One region of the Dielma fastidiosa genome, then DNA from elsewhere that is predicted to be linked to it. Evidence: riboswitches for the same ligand, from Rfam matches in the RefSeq annotation. Region 1 holds a riboswitch; the other holds the start of a gene.
The links. A riboswitch is a leader RNA that binds a small molecule or an ion and turns the genes downstream of it on or off. The one in region 1 is predicted to bind FMN.
Positions count from the first base shown of each region.

Region 2: linked by a shared signal. The riboswitch ahead of DWZ33_RS03300 (ECF transporter S component) and the one ahead of DWZ33_RS00455 (ECF transporter S component) in region 1 are both predicted to bind FMN.

Region 1 covers NZ_QRQL01000001.1:76,300-81,412, reverse strand. The annotation lists gene cmk ((d)CMP kinase) at 1-452, opposite strand, end outside; gene DWZ33_RS00460 (hypothetical protein) at 452-1,267, opposite strand; gene DWZ33_RS00455 (ECF transporter S component) at 1,339-1,956, opposite strand; FMN riboswitch at 2,035-2,149, opposite strand; gene efp (elongation factor P) at 2,232-2,789, opposite strand; gene DWZ33_RS00445 (hypothetical protein) at 2,927-3,253, opposite strand; gene DWZ33_RS00440 (hypothetical protein) at 3,283-3,555, opposite strand; gene DWZ33_RS00435 (hypothetical protein) at 3,512-4,012, opposite strand; gene DWZ33_RS17905 (hypothetical protein) at 4,005-4,175, opposite strand; gene DWZ33_RS00430 (hypothetical protein) at 4,168-4,545, opposite strand; gene comGC (competence type IV pilus major pilin ComGC) at 4,535-4,831, opposite strand.
Region 2 covers NZ_QRQL01000001.1:635,907-641,019, reverse strand. The annotation lists gene DWZ33_RS03320 (retropepsin-like aspartic protease) at 1-103, shown strand, start outside; gene DWZ33_RS03315 (peptidylprolyl isomerase) at 207-638, shown strand; gene DWZ33_RS03310 (amino acid permease) at 638-988, shown strand; gene DWZ33_RS03305 (hypothetical protein) at 1,005-1,346, shown strand; FMN riboswitch at 1,438-1,558, shown strand; gene DWZ33_RS03300 (ECF transporter S component) at 1,619-2,218, shown strand; gene DWZ33_RS03295 (pyridoxamine 5'-phosphate oxidase family protein) at 2,235-2,699, shown strand; gene DWZ33_RS03290 (TrmH family RNA methyltransferase) at 2,781-3,515, opposite strand; gene DWZ33_RS03285 (alpha/beta hydrolase) at 3,631-4,263, shown strand; gene DWZ33_RS03280 (helix-turn-helix transcriptional regulator) at 4,363-4,563, shown strand; gene DWZ33_RS03275 (hypothetical protein) at 4,563-4,991, shown strand; gene DWZ33_RS03270 (DUF5131 family protein) at 5,040-5,113, opposite strand, start outside.

The DNA.
Region 1 (5,113 bases):
CGCTGCGCACGCGCTTTGACCGATGCTACCAAAAAAATCTTAAGCATCGCATCCGGCAATACCACCGTTCCGATATCGCGCCCATCAAGCACATAACCGCCTGCGGATGCAATTTGCTGCTGCAGGGTAACTAACCGTTCCCGCACCATTTTCAATTTAGATACATCAGAAGCCCGCATCGACATTTCATTGGTTCTGATTTCTGATGAGACCTCTTGATTGTTGAGATAAATATGACCCGCTGAATCAACATCCAATTTCATTTGATCCATCATATCAGCTAAAGCCAATTCATCATCAACAGCAATACCTTTTAATTTAGATAAATAGCCGACACAGCGATACATTGCCCCGGTATCTAAATGTTTATAACCAAGCTCTTTGGCGCATAAGCGCGCAATTGTGCTTTTACCAGCCGCACTCGGCCCATCAATAGCAATATTTCTTTTCATTAGATTTTCCCCATTGACTGCAGTACCCAGAACACACTGATGCCGACGATGATAACAAATGCCAGCACCAGCAGCAGCATAATCATATTCAACAGCTTATGTGTTTTATTGATACCCTTATTCAGTCCTGTAATTTCTTCTTCATATTCGTCCAGCTGCACCCGAATCTGCTGCGTCTCTTCAGTTATTTTGCGCTGAAAATCTTCATTCATGCGGTTCATCATCGTATATTCATGGGTGGCGTCCTGCTGAATCATCGCCGGTGTGGTTTCCTGCTTCTCAATTTCAACTCGTTTCACACTCATCCCTTGAACTGGCAGCGTCTCGCTTTCATGCAGCAATTCCTGAATCTGTTTAGCAATCTCCTGCTTTGACTGAGATGCCGTTTCTGATTCAACAACTGGCTGCGGCTGGCTGATCGGATCATCATTCAGTTCTTTTATGTAATCTTCTCTGCGTCTTACCGCCGGCCGATTCAGCTGGTGAAGGATATCAATCTGCGTATTATCGCTTTCCATTAAACCGCGCTTAAGATTGTATTCTTTAACATCTCTGATAATATCATCCATATATTCATTCTTAAATGAATCCGTATTAAAAAGATCCGTCGATGTATCCGCCAGCGTTTCCTTCTTTTCTCTTACCGGCACATGAACTTCCTCTTTAACTTCCATCTTTTTGAATAAGACAGGATCAAATTCATTCAGACGATTTGCATATTGTGAAAGTTGGTCACTTTTAATTTCTTCTGCAGGTTCAGTCTCGATTTCTTTTCGTAATTGTTCATATTTTTTTACCCGAGATAATTTTTCCATAAAAAAAGCCTCCTGACTTTTAATATTATACCAAAAACAGGAGCACTTTTCATCTAATTTAGCAAAACCGCTTATTTTTTTAATAACAGAGAGACACGTTTATAGATCAATGAAACAATTACGGTACAGGCAGCCCCTTTAATCAGGTTCAGCGGTGTTGTCGCAAAGATCACAAAGGTAAAGATACCCGTGATGTTGGCGTTTAATTCTGATCCCATCGCAATCAGCGCGTCCATCGGCATCTGATAAGCCCAAGCATAGACAGGCAGCAGTATGAAGGCATTGACTAAAGCACCAAACAGCATCATTGATAGTGTACCGATTACCATGCCATAAAGCGCTGAACGCTTATTTTTATGATATTTATAAATTAAGGCAGCCGGCACAACAAAGGAACAGCCGATCAAAAAGTTGGCAAGCTCACCGACAAAAAGCGTAGTCGTTCCTTTAATCAGCAGATGTACCACAATTTTGATAAATTCTACCAGCACCGCTGCCAGCGGTCCTAGTGCAAAACCGCTGATCAGCACCGCTACCTCTGAGAAATCAATCTTGTAGAAAGGCGGCAGAAAAGGCAGCGGAAATTCAAAAAACATTAACGCGCCGGCCAGCGCCCCCATGACGGCAATTTTAGCGATCATATTGATATTAAGATAATTCTTTTTTAAACCTGATTCTGTTGATGACATATTTTTTCCTCCTCGTCATACCTTTTTTACAATAAAAAAAGGTTCCAACAAAACCTTTAGGGAACCGATTAAAAGCTTAATCAACTTCTTTCATCCAGACTTTACTGTCGCCATCGGAATTGCACCGATTCATGCCCAAAGGCTCGCGGGGTATACCGCCGGTTGGGACTTGCACCCTACCCTGAAGTTTTTGCTGTATATAGCATAACACTACTTATAAATCTTGTCAAATCATAAGAAAAGCAGATAAAACATCAGTTCTATCTGCCCTTTACTTACGCTCTGCCTGAATATTTGCCGTCCGCAGTATTAACAACGATCATTTCTTCATTGTTGATGAAAAGCGGTACACGAATTTCCAAACCAGTTTCCAGTTTCGCATTCTTAGTTGCTGAAGTTGCTGTATCACCCTTAACGGCTGGTTCAGCTTCTACGATCTGTAATTCAACCTTATCCGGAAGAATAACACCTAATACTTCTCCTTCATACATTGAAATATTTACATTTGAATTCGGCTTAATGAAATTTAATTCCCAAGTCAGTTTTTCCATTGGAATTTCTAATTGTTCATAAGTTTCATTATCCATGAAGATGCAGTTTGTTCCATCATCATACAGATACTGCATTTCACGCTTGTCAATACGAGCCTGCTCTACTTTGTCACCGCCAGTAAAAGATAAATCAATAATTGTTCCTGTTCTTAAGTTTTTAGCTTTAGCCTTTACAATCATTTGACGCATTGCAGTTTTGTTGTGAGAGATGTCCAACACAACATAAATATTATTTTCGTATTCGATAGTAATACCTGGTTTTAAATCATTAACAATAATCATTCTACGACCGCCTTTCAATAGTTCACCCTTATATTTTATATAAATTTATAGATTTGTCAATTATATTCGATAAATAGGGCTTTTTTTTAGTATTTAGCCTTAAATATCTTATTTTTCAGATGGCTTAAGGATAGGTGTTAAATCAATATTTTATATCGGTGTGAACAGCCCAGATTCACTGATGCAATAAAATTAACGGTATAAATTACCCATAGATTATCCAAATTGAATTCAACTTTATTAAACCACCAAAATGCGGCGCAGAAAGCAGTAAAAAGCAAGGCAAAAAGAAAGTCTTTCCATTCGATCGGCTTACAGCTGGCCTGATAGCTTGGTGAAAGCAGGAATGTGTAAGCGGCAAAGAAAAAGGCAAAGATCCAAGCATTTTGATCGACAAACTGAAAAACGATACAAAGCAGAATCATAATCATATAAAAAGCAAAACTGACAATGGCATTTCGCATAATTCACCCCATAGTTAGTTTTGCTGTTTTTAATTAAGATATTCAAAATTCATGATACATTCATCAAGATCGTTAAAGGTTATCAAATATCCAACAGTTTTGTCAGGATAATAAACGCTGACTCTCGCCTGCATTTTATCATAGACAATGGATATGGGAATTCCCTCATATTCAAAATCAATATCAGATTCAGCATAGTTCAGATAATCACTTTTAACCTTCATAATCACGACGGTTTCCAGCCGCTCGCTTAACGAATCACTCTGAAACAACAGCATCGCTGTCTTGATTCTGGTACTCATCAGCAGGATCAATGAGATCATCAGCTGCAGCATCATCAGGGAATAAAGTGAAATCCATCCCCGGCTGTTCACAGGTGAGCCAGCGTTCATTGATTTTAGATTCATTATTCTTTTGATATTGTAGATAGATGCACTCTCCTTTAGTGATAAAATTCATTGCTGAAAGATCCATAAGCATGATTTCATAGCCCGGTGTCTTAACTAAGCGCTGACGGTCAAAGATCAATGTGTATTCCTCATTGTACAGCATGCCGCTTAGAGTATCGTCAACCGCACTGACAGCCTCACTGAGCAAAAGGATATGCCGAAGCTGACGCAGTCCGATTTGATCCTGAATAAAATCATCTTTCTGAATCAAGCTTTGCAGCATCGGCATAACCGCAGCCAAAAGCATCATTGAAAAGGATATGATCCATAGGCTCAGCAGTACCTCAATACTGGTAAATCCTTTATTCATATAAGGCTTCAAGCCGTTCATCCTCACTTTTGAAATCAAATTGATTCTTTAATTGCTGGAAATGATGCTCAGCGGCAAGGGATGAAAGAATCATCACACAAAGCAGCACTGCCCCGGCAAACAGCAGCAGACTTTCCGCTAGCATAAAGCCTTTCTTATTCAAGCGCCATCCGCCCGCTGCCTAGCTGAATAATGATACATCGGCATTGATTCCCTTCATGAAAGCAGTAAGTTCCGGCGTGATTTACATTACCTGCAGCATTAAATTCAATTTTACCCTCATCAACACTTCGCGAGGCCGGCAAAGCTTCACACACCTCATTAAAACAGAGCTGATGCGTACTTAGGGTAATACTGTTAGAATGCTGATTCAAAATCGCATCCAGCTGGGCAGCTTCCAGCTTAGCCATAAATCTGCGGGTATCAGAAGTCAGCGAGGCCGGCGGTCTGACAAAAGGGAAAAGCAGAAGCAGCATAGCAAATGTTGAAACCACAAATAATACTTCAAGTAAAGTATAGCCTTTATTGAACATATGCCTCTCCTTCACTGATTTCAATCATTTTGCCATCGGGACAGCGGCGCTGACTCTCTTTTAAATATTTGCCGTCAATTAACTGCTGGATGCTGACAGGTGTCTCCAATGTATCAATCTCATAAAGCAAAATCTGTGAATTAACGACCTCAACCAATGCTTCACAGCCCTTTTTGCGAATGATCTGCTCCTTTTGCTGAATATTAGGTAAGGTAATGAGAAAGATCAATGAGATAACAGATAATACTAAAATCATTTCTAATACCGTAAAACCGTCCTTTTTCATAACGCCTCCTTTAAAAGCTGCCAATCATTTCAAGCGGCAGCAGCATGATTTGGTAAATCAACACAACAATTAAAGCAATAAAACCATATGAAAAGCACTGAATCCCGATACATACTAGCTTGATTTGTCTGATCCACCGCTGCTGCTGAAAAAGCAGATAATCATCCAAACATGATGACAGCTGCTGAGTGTGCAAGCCACATTTAAAAAAATATTTAAACCGCGCTGACAAATACATAGAGGAAGTAACGGTATCTTCAAAGGACTCACCCGCCTGCAAAG
Region 2 (5,113 bases), 560 kb from region 1:
TATTTTTAAGGATCTTGAATTTGACGCTGTTTTTGGCAATGAAATCATTCGTAAGCGTAAGATTCGCTTTATCAATTCACAAAATTTTGCGCAAATCATATAATCACTGCCGTACCTCATGGAAAGGTACGGTTTTCTTTTGATTGATACTTTAAAAAGCCGCTGAAAAATGATATATTTATATACAGGATTTAAGGAGGAAACAAATGTTAACTGGTAAAATTACAATGGCAAACGGGGCAGTGATCCCATTTGAACTTTATGAAGAAGAAGCTCCGATTACGGTCGGCAATTTTGTGAAATTAATTAAAGAAGGCTATTATAACGGTAAAACCTTTCATCGGGTAATTAAAAATTTCGTATCACAAGGCGGCTGCCCTTACGGCACCGGTGCTGGTGATTTGGGATATACAATTCCATGTGAGACAAAGAATAATCCGCATAAGCATGTGACTGGGGCTTTATCAATGGCTCACCGCGGTAAGGATACCGGCTGCTGTCAGTTCTTTATCTGTCATGAACCTCAGCCGCATTTAGATGGCGTACATACGGTATTTGGCTGTGTAACCGATAATATGGGCGCAGTCCGCAATATGCATAATGGAGACGTGATGACAAGTATCACGCTGGATGAATAATGGATGATGTAAAGCGTTTAGGCTATCCGGTATTGATTATCTTTTTATCAGCGTTCATCGTAAAGCTGGTCAATACTTACTTTTACAGCAACTTTACCGCGATGCTGCTGACGATTATTACCGTAAGTGCTTTATTTTTATTTGGCACTTCATTGAATAAAAGCCGTAAACGCCGCAATCCGGCAGTGCTGAAAAAGGTACTGGCAATCATTATTGTCTTGTTTTTGGTCTTGATGCAGCTGGGACTGTTTGAAATTGCGGTTGTATCTGAGGTTTTGTTTTTCTTTGGTGTTAATTCTTTCTTTATTAACATGATCTACATTTTCTGTGGATTCTTGTTTGTGGATTAAGCGTATGGAAGGCTTTATGAAAATTTGGCATCAGCTGACTGATATTGAGCTGAAATGCCCATTCTGCGGACACCATATCCCTTTTTCACTCGTACAATGGAATACTCGGGTGAGATGCGCTCATTGTAAGAAGGTGCTGAGAGTTGGTTTAAAACGCTTCGCTATCATCACAATGTTTGTGCTAGGTATGATTCTTTATACTCTGCTTTATATGCTGCTTCAGCAAATGACCACAGATTTTATGCTGATTATGATCATTCTTGTATTATTTTTATTTGTATATTCAGCTTTATATACGAAAGCATTGATTCATTTTCTAGGCGTGGAAAATGTCTATGATATAAAGGTCGTAAAGTAAAAATTTATTTTGGGATTGTATTTGCTTGATGAACTGCTTATAATAGAATTACAGAGGATGTTTCGGCATAACCTGCATTCAAAATTGAATATCAAGTCTTTGTGGCGGGGTGTAAGTCCCTACCGATGGTAAAGTCCATGACCTGCGAAACAGCAGCTGATCTGGTGAAATTCCAGAACCGACGGTTAAAGTCCGGATGAGAAAAGACATTTTCTGTGTACACTCGGAGACGAATTTTTTTCGTTTCCTTTTTTTTGATTGGAGGTATTTCTATGCATAAAGCTTTTTCAATGAAGCATTTGACGCTGATTGGCATGATGGGTGCCCTAGCTTCTGTGCTGATGCTGTTTCGCTTTCCACTACCCTTTATGCCGCCCTTTTTAAGCTTTGATCTGGCGGGTGTGCCGGAACTGATCGGTGGATTTGCGTTAGGGCCGTTCAGTGCGTTTTTAATTATTCTGGTTAAGATTTTGATTCAGCTTATAATATCCGGCAGCAAGTCGATGCTGGTAGGGGAGCTGCAGGGGCTGATGTTAAGCTGCGCGATGGTTCTGCCGGCAGCCATAATCTATCAAAAGAATAAAACCAGAAAGGGGGCAATTCAGGGACTGATTGCGGGTGCGCTGCTTTGTATTATCACAGCGGTAATTACGAATCTTACAATGATCATTCCTTTTTATATCAATCTATATGGCATGACCATGGATTCAATTGTAACCTCAAGCCACAGTATTAATCCGCTGATTAATGATGTTTCATCACTGGCGCTGATTGGCATTCTGCCATTTAACATCATTAAGACGGCGGCGAATTGTGCAGTAACGCTGATCGTGTATAAGAAAATCAGCGGTTTGATTCATAAATATCTATAAATAGGAGGCAAAGAAAATGGAATTTAATGAAGCAAAAGCATTAATGTTTAAAAAACTGGGAACAAGTAAGATTATGGCATTGGCGTCCAGTGTGGATGATTATGTAATGGTAAGAAATGTGAGCTGTTTATTTTACGATGATAAAATCTATTTTAAGACCGATAAAAATTTCAGAAAGACGCAGCAGCTTTTCAAAAACCCAAGAGTAGCCTTATGTGTCGGCGGTGTGCAGATCGAAGGGATCGCTGTCAATAAAGGTTTAGTTGTGGAAGAGGAAGGACGTAAATTTGAAACAGCTTATAAAAAATATCTTTGGCAGAGCTATAATGCTTACAGTCATGAAGACACTGAGATTTTGATTGAGGTTACACCTGTATTTGTGGAAATCTGGGATGAGGATGAAAACCGCTATGCCTTTCAAACATTTATTGATTTTGAAAAGCAGAGTGTAGAGGTTAAAGCTTACGATCAGAAAGACTAATGATTCTTAATCAATGTTATTATAATTAATTAAAACAGAGAGTTTGTCATTGTTGGAAATGAATCAGAACTCTCTGTTTTCTTACTTATGGCGTCGCTGTCTCACACATTCAAAGGCAATGGCTGAAGCTGCTCCGGCAGCATTTAACGCGTTGCGGAAATCATTGGGATAGGGAATATAGATGTTTTGATCTGAATGCGACAGAACTGTTTTACTTAGACCGCGCATCTCACCGCCGATCGCGATGCAGACAGGTGATTTAAAATCAGCGTCATAGTATTCAATCGCGTTTTCCCGCATTGCACAATAGATTTTAATTTGCCGTTCATGCAGCTGGCTTAAAGCCTCATCAAAATCTTCTATCGGTATTATCGGCAGATATTCGCTGGCTCCGGCACTCGATTTAGTAACCACCTTTGCGGCACTGCTCCAGTTGCGGGAACTGACTAAAAGGCCATCACAGCCAGCCGCATAAAGGATTCGGCATAAATAACCAAAGTTGAATGGGTCTTCAACACCCTCGACCAGTGCTAAAAAGGGGTTTGAAAGATTTATCACATCCGCTAATGACTGATATCTGCGCTCACTCACTCGGGCAATCAAACCGCCATGGGTTTTCCCCTCAGCGATATCGTCAATTGCGTCACGGCTGACCTTTTTCACCTCAACACCCGCTTCATAAGCCTTGGCCAATATATAACGGGTATCCTTATCATTTTTATGCTCATCAACAATAACCTCGCAGACGGTACGCACCTTTGCAAGCAAAGCTGCCTTTACCGATATATTTCCTTCTAACAGTAAATCTTGATCCATAGACAAATCCTCGTTTCTATTGCTATTATAACAAAACTATAACCCATCGTACAGCTGAAACAATAAGAAGCATATATATAAACACATATGATATAATAGCTTGGGAGATGGTACTGTGAAAAAAGCGTTATTGCTTTATGGATTAAATTGTACGGAAGCTATTTGGCAGCCGTTATTAAATAATATGCAAGAGTTAAAGACAGACATTTTGACTTATCCGCATGAGGTAACCGCATCGGCTTTCGAGGTTATGGATCTGACTAAATGGGTTTGGCCGAAGGTAAAGGATAAGCATTATGATGTTATTATCGCCCATTCAATGGGTGGGGTGATTGCCCTTCAGTTAGCGGTAATGGGTATTGATTGTCAGCATTTAATCTTAATTGAAACAAACTTAAGACCCGCGAATCCCTTTTATCGTAATTTAATGACGGCTGAACATATGATGGAATATGATGAAATTAAGTTAATGCTGAAGCAGGAGAGCGCCTATGCGTCAAATGAATTGATAGCTTCATTGCAGGACGAATTCGATTATACACCGCTGATTCATAATCTTAAGCAGAGGATCGATATAATTTATGGCGATCGAAATGTACCCGATTATCCTGAGCGTATCACTGATTTATGTCTTGATCATCAAACAATCAATAAGCTAAACTTTCATTTTATCGCCGACAGCTGCCATTTGCCGATGATAGAAAATCCAAGAGGGTTGGCTGAATGTATTAAATTGCTGATTATTTAATTATAATCAGTTTTTATTTTGTAAAGTTTCCTTGACATAAGTGAAAATCAGCACTATACTAAAGATGTAAAGTTAACTTTCCAAAGGAGGGATGAACGATTGAAAAACAGACTTGAAGAAATTCGCAAGAGTCAAGGCATCAAACAAGAGGAGCTGGCCGATCTGCTTGAAGTATCTAGACAAACAATCAGTTCTTTAGAGAATGGAAGGTATAATCCCTCTATTCTGCTAGCGTTTAAAATAGCTAAATATTTTAATCTTACAATTGAGGAGATCTTTATCTACGAGGAGGATCAATGATGAAAAAACAAATGCAATATCTAATTATGATTATTGGCGGTTTATTGCTTTTGGCAGCCGGTCTGCTGATTTTGAAAACACAGGTATCTGAAGGTATCATGCAGACTCTGCCGTATATATTTATCGGTGTTGGCTGCGGTATCTTTGGACATGGCATGGGGATTTGGATACAAGCCAAAACATTGGCTAAATCACCGGATGCTTACCGCCAGATAGCCATTGAATCTAAAGATGAGCGAAACATCCTGATTGCTAATCAGGCTAAAGCTAAGGCTTATGACAGCATGATTTATATCTTTGCCGCGCTGCTGCTTACGTTTTCATTAATGGGTGTGGATGCGGTTCTTGTGCTAATGCTGGTTGGCTGTTATTTGCTTGTAGTTGGTATTAGTATTTATTATCGGATTAAATTTGATAAAGAAATGTAGAAAAAAACCTGGTCATTGGATCAGGTTTTCTTTATGCAGTTTGATATTTTAAAACAATCGTTTGCCATCGGATATATCGATACCTAATTCCCTTGCTCTTGATGTTTGTTTAAAGGGATTAA